Regions from separate parts of the Robertmurraya mesotrionivorans genome, predicted to be linked through region 2. Evidence: riboswitches for the same ligand, from Rfam matches in the RefSeq annotation. Region 2 holds a riboswitch; the other holds the start of a gene.
The links. Region 2 has a riboswitch for cyclic di-GMP ahead of ACRX5O_RS23345 (type II secretion system protein). Riboswitches for the same ligand answer to the same signal wherever they lie in the genome.
Positions count from the first base shown of each region.

Region 1 (5,425 bases), on a different contig from region 2:
CGAGCGCAGCTGAACAAACTCTTTCAGTGAAAAGTGGAGAAACATCTTGGAAAGTAGTAAGTAAAACTGACAATTCTGCTCTTGAATTAATGAAAGAAAATCATGATAAATTTCCAACATTATATGAAAAGGAAATTGATGTTACAGATCAGGAAAAGGAATTGATGGCTCGACTTGTATCCGCGGAGGCAAAAGGTGAGCCGTACGAAGGGAAAGTGGCAGTTGCAGAGGTTATTATTAACCGTGTAGAGCATGAGGAATTCCCTGATACTGTCAAAGAAGTTGTATACGAGCAGGTATCTGGTACGTATGCATTTTCCCCTGTTCAAAATGGTGAGATTAACAAGCCGGCGGATGAGAAATCAATGGAAGCTGTAGAAGAAGCTTTGGTTGACAAGGAGAATGATACAGAGGCCATATATTTTTATAATCCGGAAATTGCAACGGATACATGGATTTTATCAAGACAAGTGACAGAAACGATTGGTAACCATCGATTTGCGATTTAGAAACCAGGGAATAAACTTCCCTGGTTTTTTACTGAACAAAATATTGCTTTAATGCTTGTTGCAATGTTCCTAATGTTTTTGTCTTCTTATAGAAGGCTGAAACATCTAAATGAATCATTTTTTTCACAACTTCGGCACGTAAACCGGTGATAATCGAGTGGCAACCCATCATGGAAGTGCCGTCGATAATTTTCATAAGATGGTCGATAACATCAGGTTCCATATCGCCAATTCCTGATAAATCAATGATTAACGTTTGCATGCGAAGTCTTCCAATCTCTGTTAGAACCTTTTCTTCTAGAATTGCAGTTCGGAAGGAGTCTACCGTCCCAATTAAAGGTAAAATACATACAGAAGAAGTGATTGGAATAATAGGTACTGATAGATTTTCAACTAGTTGTCTTTGTGCAACAATAAGAGAATCTTTGTATTTTGAATAACTGATAAAGAAAGTGTTCAGAAACTGGTCAACTCGATTATTGATTTGTAGCTCGAGCTGAAAGAAGTCATCTAACGCATATTTGTTGGAAAGAGTGTTAAACGATTGAATAAACTTCCAAAGTGTACGTCGTGTCGCTTGAACCCATTCAAGTTTGAAGGATAATTCAATTGAATGGGTAGCCCATACAATTCCCTCTTGCTTGGCAAAAGCTTTCAGTTCATCCTCATTGCCATCGATAATGTCGATAACTAGCTTTTGAGCATTCGAAACTAAGTTGATATTACCGATTCTTAGTATTTCATCAATCCGACCTTTTACATTTACAGCCTCTAGAAGAAGTGAGTTCTTAAATTTATCTTTATTTTCTTCAATAAAGTGTTTTAAGTCAAAAGAAGCTTGATATGTATATTCCATGAGATGTTCCCCCTTTTACAATTCCCCAAAAACTAATACCCATAAAATGTATTTGATAAACATGTTTTTAAGATAAAAATAATAATGAGATATTTAATAGGGAAAAAGAAGGATTTGGGATAGAAAACAGTGACTTTTATCATAGTTGTCGACTGATTTCGACAAATCTTCTATAATGGGTTTGCTAAAATAAAAAATATAATTGAAAAAGGCAAACTCATTGAAAGGTGGGGACGCAAAGCTACAGATCTAAGGTTCTAAAGGAACTATGATGGCTGAGTTGCCAAGGGAATAATCGGAAGACCTATATCCCTTTGGGTGTAGGTCTTTTCTGTATTTCAAAAAAAGTTTGGACCATACACCTTTCACATTACAAAAAGAAATAAATTTTTAAAATAAGGAGTGATGACATTGAAGGTTGGATTTATCGGCTTGGGCAGTATGGGGTTACCGATGGCAGAAAATCTTTTGAAAAATGGCTATGAATTAGTGGTATACAATCGGACGAAAAGCAAATGCCAAGAATTAGCCAAAAAAGGAGCCTTTATAGCAAATACTCCAGCTGAAGCAGCCGGTCATACGGACATCGTCTTTACCATACTTTCCGACGATACAGCTGTAGAGAATGTCGTGTTTGGAGATGAAGGAATACTTGCTGGGTTACTGCCAGGTGGCATTCATGTGTCTATCAGCACCATCAGCGTGCATTTGGCAAAGACACTAACGGCTGACCATGAAAATGCCCGTCAACATTTTGTTTCTTCCACCGTTTTAGGTCGCCCTGAGGCAGCTGCAGCCGCTGCTTTACGCTTTATTGTTGCAGGTCCAGAAGAGGCAAGAAAGAAAGTCATACCTATCCTGAAAATGTTAGGACAAGATGTTTTCACTGTTGGTGATCAAGGGTATTTATCGAATGTGGCTAAGCTGGGAAATAACTTCTTACTTGTATCCATGTTAGAATCCTTATCAGAAATATTCGTAATGGTGGAGAAGCACGGAGTTGAACCAAAGCAGTTTTTAGAAATTATTAATTCCCTGTTTGCATCTCCAGTTTATAATACTTATGGAAAAATGATTATAAATGAACAGTTTGATCCTGCTGGCTTTAAGCTGAAGCTAGGGTTAAAGGATGTGAATTTAATGATTGATGCAGCAAATGAGGTATCAACGGAGTTGCCAATTGCAACCCTCGCACAATCTCACTACAGTTATGCGATCGAAAAAGGCTGGGGAGACTTAGATTGGGCAGCCATCATGAAGGTACTAAAGGATATTAATTAGGTAGAGTCAGTCGGCTCTACTTTTTTAATTTTTTGGAGGTAAATTAGAGGTCAAAATTGAGTGGGTCAGGTGGTTTTTTTACAAAAAAGCTTGTCATAATTCAGTAATATGTTTGTAATACCACCCTAATCAAGAAAAAAACGAATAAAATATGCTGGAAATTTGACCCTTTTCAAAGCTTGTGAAACGTTGATACCATTACTGTTGGAAAAATTAACTAGTTGTAGGGAAAAATTGGTTCATGAAACGGTATGTTACATCTGGTAATCTACTAGTTGTTCGAGAAAACAGCAATTGGAGGTACAAGCTATGAAAATGCTAAAAAAATTACTAGTGATCTCAACTCTATCATTTACATTGGTTGGATTCGGAACAGCAGCAGATGCTGCTACTCAAACACATGTGGTACAAAAAGGAGACACGTTCTGGAATATTGGTTCTAAGTATGGTGTTTCTGTTCTAAAGTTAATGAAGCAGAATAACAAAACGACATCACTTTTATATCCAGGTGAAAAGCTAGTGATTCCGGCAACTACTTTGTCAACAGCTGATAAGGATCTATTAGCGAGACTCGTAAGTGCGGAAGCTAAAGGGGAATCTTATGCGGGGAAAGTAGCTGTTGCGACAGTTATTTTAAATCGTGTGAACCACCCAGATTTTCCTAACACAGTAAGTGAAGTTATTTATCAAATCGACCAAGGTTATTATGCGTTTACACCGGTTCAAAATGGAACCATTAACCAAGCGTCAGATGAAGAATCAAAGCGTGCAGTTGACGAGGCGTTAGCGTTCCAAGGACAGGGACAAGGTTCATTATATTTTTATAATCCACAAACAGCGGCAAGTAACTGGGTGTTCTCTCGTGAAACAACGATTACGATTGGAAACCATAGATTTGCAAAATAAAAAATGGCAAGAGGGGATTGTACCCTCTTGCATACATATAGTTACTACCCATAAATAGCCACTTGATCTCTACCGTTATTCTTTACATAATACAGCGAATGATCAGCATGCAAAATCATTTCATTCACATTCTTATACTCTTGAAAATCATTGCTACATAACCCGATACTAAGCGTTAAATATATGGAATGACCGTTTTCTAACATAAAAGGAACTATACGATGAAGCTCAATTAGTTCCTCGGCGATTTGTGAAGCGTTATGATGATCTAATTGGTTTAAAAAGACAATAAATTCCTCTCCGCCGTATCGACCGACGATCCCGTAGTTCTTACAAACTTTTTGAATTTGATTAGCAACAAATACAATGGCTTGATCTCCGATGGTATGACCATACGTATCATTAATATTTTTAAAGTGATCAATATCTATTAACATAAGTGATACAGGTTGATTGGAACCTTTGGCAAGAGACAGTGTTTCTTGAGATGATTCTAAATAATACTTACAATTTAGTAAGTTGGTTAAATGGTCATACATAGCTGATTGCTTAAAAGTTTGAACGTTTCTAGTTTCTTGTTCTTTTTCTAAAGTAATGCGTTTTATTTTATCAGCTAATCCTAGTGAAAGGACCATTACTTCTACTAAAACCCCTATTTTCGGTGCATACAACGTCACTGCATTTAAAGGTAAAAGCTGATAAGCAGCGCATATATTTAATAAAACACCCACGAGTAAAAGTGCCCATGCAGCAACGAAATATTTTGATTCTCTAGAAGTGAATCTCACCTTCAAAGCGATTGCCAAAATGAAAATGACAGCTATTGTCGTAATAATCGTACTAACCATCGTTGCCGTTCTAAAGTTAAGTACAAAAGGAAGTACGAGGGCTACGGCACAAAAAAAAATAAAAGTATTAACTACTACTTTGTATAATAATGGTGCGTTTGTTTTTAGCTGAAGAAAGTGCTTCGCAAACTGCAAAGAGAATAGCGATGTCCAAACGATAAAAAAGGAATTCGACCTTAACGTCCACCAAGGATAATCTTCCCAAAGCCATTGAAACGCAAATCCATCCCAGATAGACTGCATCAGGGTAAATCCAATAATGAATAAAATATAATACAAATAACTTTTTTCTCTTAAAGAGAGAAATAAAAAGCTATTGTAAAGAATCATGGCCAACATGATTCCGTAGAAAATACCATGAAGCGTTTGAATTTCATAATTTTTAGCAGAAAAAGCATTCGGATCCCAAATAGATACAGGAGCTTGAAAAAAGCTTTCTGATTGTATTTTAAGTAAATAGGTTGAAGACGGGGGATCTTTACTCTACGGAGCGTTTATTGATAACTCTTCTGCTTGAAATTATTCTTATAGATGAGGTGAATCAAATGGATTGTACAAAAGTAGGAAGGTTGCTTTTAACCCTTCGCACAGAAAAAGAAATGACTCAAAAAGAGGTTGCTGATGCCTTAAATATTAGTGACAAAACCATCTCGAAGTGGGAGCGTGGATTAGGTTGCCCGGATGTGTCATTGCTTGAAGATTTATCAAATCTTTTCGGTGTAAAAATTGAAAATATATTAACTGGCGATTTAAATCCTAGCTTGCCAAACGTGGGAAATATGAAACATATTAAATTTTATGTGTGTTCAAATTGCGGGAACGTTATGAACAGTACAGGACAATTGGAAGTTTCGTGTTGCGGCAGAAAAATAGAACCATTAGTGGCTAGACCAGAAGATGACGCACATGAGTTAAAGATCGAAGAAATTGAAAATGACTATTACATTACCATACAACACGAAATGAGTAAGGACCATTATATTTCCTTTCTTGCCTGTGTTTCTTTTGATAGAATCTTGTTCGTA
Region 1 is NZ_JBPCCH010000009.1:50,909-56,333, reverse strand. It holds gene ACRX5O_RS15150 (cell wall hydrolase) at 1-509, shown strand, start outside; gene ACRX5O_RS15145 (STAS domain-containing protein) at 538-1,365, opposite strand; cyclic di-GMP riboswitch class I at 1,566-1,653, shown strand; gene ACRX5O_RS15140 (NAD(P)-dependent oxidoreductase) at 1,777-2,646, shown strand; gene ACRX5O_RS15135 (cell wall hydrolase) at 2,956-3,552, shown strand; gene ACRX5O_RS15130 (sensor domain-containing diguanylate cyclase) at 3,597-4,772, opposite strand; gene ACRX5O_RS15125 (helix-turn-helix domain-containing protein) at 4,946-5,425, shown strand, end outside.
Region 1: another riboswitch for cyclic di-GMP. It lies ahead of ACRX5O_RS15140 (NAD(P)-dependent oxidoreductase); the one in region 2 lies ahead of ACRX5O_RS23345 (type II secretion system protein).

Region 2 (5,425 bases):
TTACTAGTTGCTCCTAGGTCCCCTGGAGAAGCGTTTACGAAAGCAGATGAAAAGCTTTGGGAAGTGTTGATTCAGCAGCTTGGTCCACTGTTACAAGATTTAAAAGCTACAGAGGATGTAAAAGCACTGAACCGTGTGCTGCAGACATCACGAGAGAGATTAGTATTAGCTAGAGAGGAAGAAAGGCATTTTTTACGAAGAAATTTACACGATGACCTAGCTCCGAGACTTGCTGCACTGGCGTATACTGCAGCCGCTGCAGAGGATCTCGTTGAAAAAGATCCACAAACCGTGAAAACATTATTAGCAGAACACCAAAGAATGATTCTTGGAACAGTAGATGATATTCGAAGACTGGTTTATGACTTAAGGCCAGCAGCGATTGACGAGCTAGGTTTAGTGGCTGCTGTTAAACAGCGGATTGAGGAGGTATCCTCGATTGGAAAAACAAATAAGGCTTCACCTTCCTTCTCGTATGAGCTTCCTGAAAAGTTAGAGGGTATTCCTCCCGCAGTGGAAGTGGCTGTTTTCAGGATTATTTCCGAAGGGGTCGTGAATGTGGTAAGGCATGCACAGGCAAACCATGCGAGTGTATCACTTATGGAGTTGGAGGATCGGTTGGTTATAGAGATATGTGATGATGGAATAGGGTTTATTGAAAAGAAAGAAGCAAGAACGATAGGGGGGCTTGGTGTTCCATCTATGAAAGAACGGGCAGCAGAGCTAGGCGGAGAACTAACCATAGAACGGATGATAGAGGGTGGAACAAGAATCTTAGCTTGGATCCCTCTCATAAAAGAGAAAGAGGGGGAAAGGTATGAAAACGATACGAGTGCTATTAGCAGATGATCACCCGTTCTTTCTGTACGGAGTATCTACGTACTTAAAAACGGTACCTGAAATAGAAATTGTTGGCGAGGCTAACTCGGGTGAGGATGTAGTCAACCAAGCCAAGCAGCTGAATCCGGATGTTATTTTAATGGATATTCGAATGCCAGGGATGAACGGAATTGAGGCGACAAAGAAAATTAAGCAATCCAATCCCGAGACCAATATATTAATTTTTACGATGTTTAAGGATGATCAATCGGTTTTTACCGCGATGAGGATGGGGGCAAAAGGGTATATTTTAAAGGATGCAGGGAAGGAAGAAATTATCCGAGCGATAAAAACAATTGCAGCTGGTGAAGCGATTTTTAGTGCCGAGATTGCTGCTAAAATGGTTCACTATTTTTCCTCTACAAGACCGGCTGCGAGTGAACAGCTCTTTCCTGAACTAACCAGTCGGGAGCGTGAAGTACTCTATTTAATTGCCGATGGAGCAACCAATAAAGAAATTGCCGAGCACCTCAACATCTCGAACAAAACCGTATCTAACTATGTAACCAATATCCTGAACAAACTCCAGGTGTCGAGCCGAGAAGAAGCGATTCAGATTGTTAATATTTCGAATATGGAATAGTAGTAAGGGCGGTCTTTTATAGATGGCCTTTTTCGTTCTCGTAGGTAAATGGAACTAAATTTGTTTAATGTATGTTAAATGTTTACGATATTATATTTTGAAATTGATTTTTTAGAAAGTGTTTTTTGAAACACTTGTAAGGCTAGGTTTAATGATGGATGGAGCAATTTTTAAATATAATATTTCTAGTTATAAATTTACAAAAATCCTCTTTTAATTTCATTTTTTTTAATATAGAATAACTAGTACATAAGTAATGTTTATCACATTACGTTAACAAATAGGGCGCGACGAAATATGACTTGTACATGGGCACCTGAGTCATATCGAGCGATTGGTGCAACCGACCTATACAACTACATTCTTACCGAATGAGCTGTATAGGTTTTTTTATTTTCAGATTTTAAAAGTCCGAGAACGACTTTTGAAATATACAAACTAAAAAACTATTAAGGGGGACCTTTCTTCATGTTAAAATCATTAAAGAAGAAAATGAAAGACCAAGCTGGTCTAACACTAATTGAACTGTTAGTTGTAATTGTTATTTTGGGGATTATTGCTGCTGTGGCGATACCGATGGTGATGAGTAATAAGGATGATGCGGCTAAGAGTACTAATGCACAAAATCTAACAATATTACAAGATGCTGTTAATAGATATACAACCCTTAATGATGGACCTCCAGCTAGTTTAGATACTTTGTTATTAGCTGAGAGTGGCAATTCTAATATTGGGGGACCTTTTTTAGATTCAAAGCCATCGATTAAAACATTTACAGATTGTTCAGGTAATTTTGAGTTAAATGGTAGTAAAAAGGTAGTTATTACTGCTACGACCTCAGGCGATAAAACTGCCGCTTGTACTCAATAAATATTATAAATGGCTGCTGCGTCTCCATAGATAGCGGCAGCTTTATTTTTTTTATTATCTCAAACAGTTATTAAAGAAAAGGAGATTACAAGATGCTCATAGTTGATGTCCTAGTAATAATTATATCCTTACTGTTCGGTAGCTTCTTTAACGTAGTAGCAATCCGTCTCTTAAAAAGAGAATCTATCTCCTACCCACCATCCCACTGTACCTACTGTAACCACAGGCTGGGTTTCTTTGACTTATTTCCTCTATTTAGTTACCTACTCCTAAAGGGCCGTTGTCGTTATTGTAAAGAAAAAATATCTCCTCTATATCCATTAGGAGAAGGTATGACTGCCATTATTTTTTTCCTTGTGTACAAGAAAATCAATCTTACACCAGAGTTAATACCTGCAATCCTTTTATCAACTTTATTAATTCTGTCTGTACTAACCGACATTCGCGAAAAGTTAATTTTAGACGTAATTACATTACCTAGTATAGTGGTGTTAATAATTACAAGATTCTTCATTGGTGAGGAGCCACTCCTAACTTATTTAATCGGTGGAGCTGTAGGCTTTGGTTTACTGTTATTATTGGCGGTTGTCAGCAAAGGCGGAATGGGTGGCGGTGACATTAAGCTATATGCAGCCATTGGAATGGTACTTGGCCCAGCACTTACTGTAATGAGCTTGGTTTTAGCTTCGTTTGTAGGAGCAGTTGTGGGACTACTATTAATCTCTTTGAAAATAGTTAAAAGAAAAGAACCGATTGCCTTTGGGCCATCGATTATGATTGGAACATTAGTGGCTTATCTGTACGGGGAAGAAATTTGGACTTGGTACAGCTCATTACTCCTATAAGGGGCAGATAAAAATGAACAACGAAAAGGGAGTAACTTTAATTGAATTATTGATCTCTGTCGTTATTGCTGGAATGGTAATTGTGCCTTTGCTCCTAATTATGACAGGTTCCTTTACTAGGACGGTAGAGCAAGGTGAAGATACGCAATTGAATTATTATGGTCAACAGATCATGGAGACTATCCGTGAAAAAGGGTACAAAAGTGGAGTTTCTCCTACACAATATTATTGCAAAGACGATCAAGGATGTGTCTCCACTACCATTGCAAACCATGATGCAAAAGTTACATTAACAGAGAAAACGGTTAGGTATAGTGCGATTGATTTTACTGAAATAACGGCAAAAGTAGTATCAAATGACTCTTCAAGTATAGAACTTGTCACGGTGGTGAAAAAGCAGTGAGAAATGAAAAAGGTGTAACACTAATTGAATTACTCATTGTCATTTTAATTATGGTAAGTATCTCAGCACTTGCCTTTTCACTGTTTAGCTATGGGACAAAAATGGAACGAGCAGTAGCAAAGGAAAATGAACTACAGAGAGAGGCGCGTTTCATTATGGAAACCATCTCAAATACTGTTAGAGATGGACAGGAGATTAGTAGTAAGATTGTTTATTCTAATGGTGAAATTAAGTTAGTATCGGGCACAGTATTATCTAAAAACGTAAAAAGCTATACAGTAACTGAACAGCTAGTAGAAGGTGGAACGAAAAAACGGTACAAAGTGACACTGGTATTAGAAAAAGATGAACACGAGTATAAGGTATCAACAGAAGTCTTTAATGACGCGCAAAAAAGAGTAAGGTATTGAGTGGTCGATGAGGGGGATTAACATGATTCAAAGATTAAAAGGAAATGAATCAGGGGCAGCGTTAATGATTGTCCTCTTTATTGTTGTCCTAGTTAGTATCGTAGGAACAGCCATGTTATCGACCACTACTTATGGCCTTCAAAATGTGGTTAAAACAACAAAGGAACAAGAGGAGTTTTATCGGGCTGAAGGTGCGATTGAAATTGTCTTGGCTGAAATGAGTAATTATAAAAATGCTAGTACAGGTAGTAGTGGACCTTTTGCATATTTGAAAGAAGTAACTGGTACACGTTCATATAATATCGGCGGGAAAGATGTGATAGTAGATATTGTGTTACCAAATAACTTCAGTATATTAACACCATCTGCTACAACCAAAAGTGTAAATGTCACGCTAGAAGCAAGGTATAAAGATAATTCAGTCCTAATTAGAAGAGTAGGTCTAAACATTGATTACTCTGCCAACCCACTTACAGAAACGAAAAATGCTTATAACATTTATAACTACAATTCTTTCTTAGGGGCTAATAAAGGTACTTACGATCAGACGAAATTTGGACCAATAACGATTTTAAATTACGATACAGTTGTTAGCTCATTAGCTAGTGGAAGCACAATAGATTCTATTGATAAACATGACCTCGATAGTGATATGGAGTATACATTTCCTAGTGGTGTTACTAGAATTCAAACAATTCGACTTAGTGGAAATAACACAAAGATAATAATCCCAAATGATGCGATCGTTTACGTTAAAGAGATCGACCTTAAAGGTAGTGGCCAAAACACCCAAATAGTGGTTAATGGTGCATTAATAGTTGATGAGTTATACCACGGTGGTAGTTCCATTTTAGAGGTGAATAGCGGATTAATAGTAAGAAATGCACATGCTGATTCCAATGCATTCGTTATTAATGGCGAGGCAAAAGGAATAAGCTGTACGCTACTTCCCGTTGCCTGCCAACAAATAAATGGTACTCAAACGAAAAATCAGTATACATCAACCATTCAACCAGCGTCTTTAAATTTCTCAACCAACCGCTAAAAATCAACATCAGAAAGAAGGTGCAGCATGTTCAATTTCAAGAAAAACGATACATTCTCTGGCATAGACTTTCGCGATCAGTATATAACAACTGCGAAGGTGCAAATCCAAAACAACAAACCTGTTTTACTTGATATAGATGTGATAGATACAAAGATTCCTATAATAGAAAATTCAAGAATGGCCGATATAAATGGTATAGCTGACTTGTTGAAGGAGAAGGTATTGGACAAGCCGGTTCATCTTGCTTTTCCGACACAAAACATTATTGTGAGAAGAATTACCTCTCTTCCTGATTTAAAGGAGGAAGAGCTCGCGAAGCTTCTTCAATATCAAGTCGGGGAAAGTATCCATCTTCCTTTTGAAAAATCGATTTATGACTTTGTGAAG
Region 2 is NZ_JBPCCH010000029.1:22,227-27,651, reverse strand. It holds gene ACRX5O_RS23355 (histidine kinase) at 1-849, shown strand, start outside; gene ACRX5O_RS23350 (response regulator) at 818-1,462, shown strand; cyclic di-GMP riboswitch class II at 1,737-1,820, shown strand; gene ACRX5O_RS23345 (type II secretion system protein) at 1,931-2,332, shown strand; gene ACRX5O_RS23340 (prepilin peptidase) at 2,425-3,177, shown strand; gene ACRX5O_RS23335 (type IV pilus modification PilV family protein) at 3,191-3,580, shown strand; gene ACRX5O_RS23330 (prepilin-type N-terminal cleavage/methylation domain-containing protein) at 3,577-3,990, shown strand; gene ACRX5O_RS23325 (hypothetical protein) at 4,013-5,035, shown strand; gene pilM (type IV pilus biogenesis protein PilM) at 5,063-5,425, shown strand, end outside.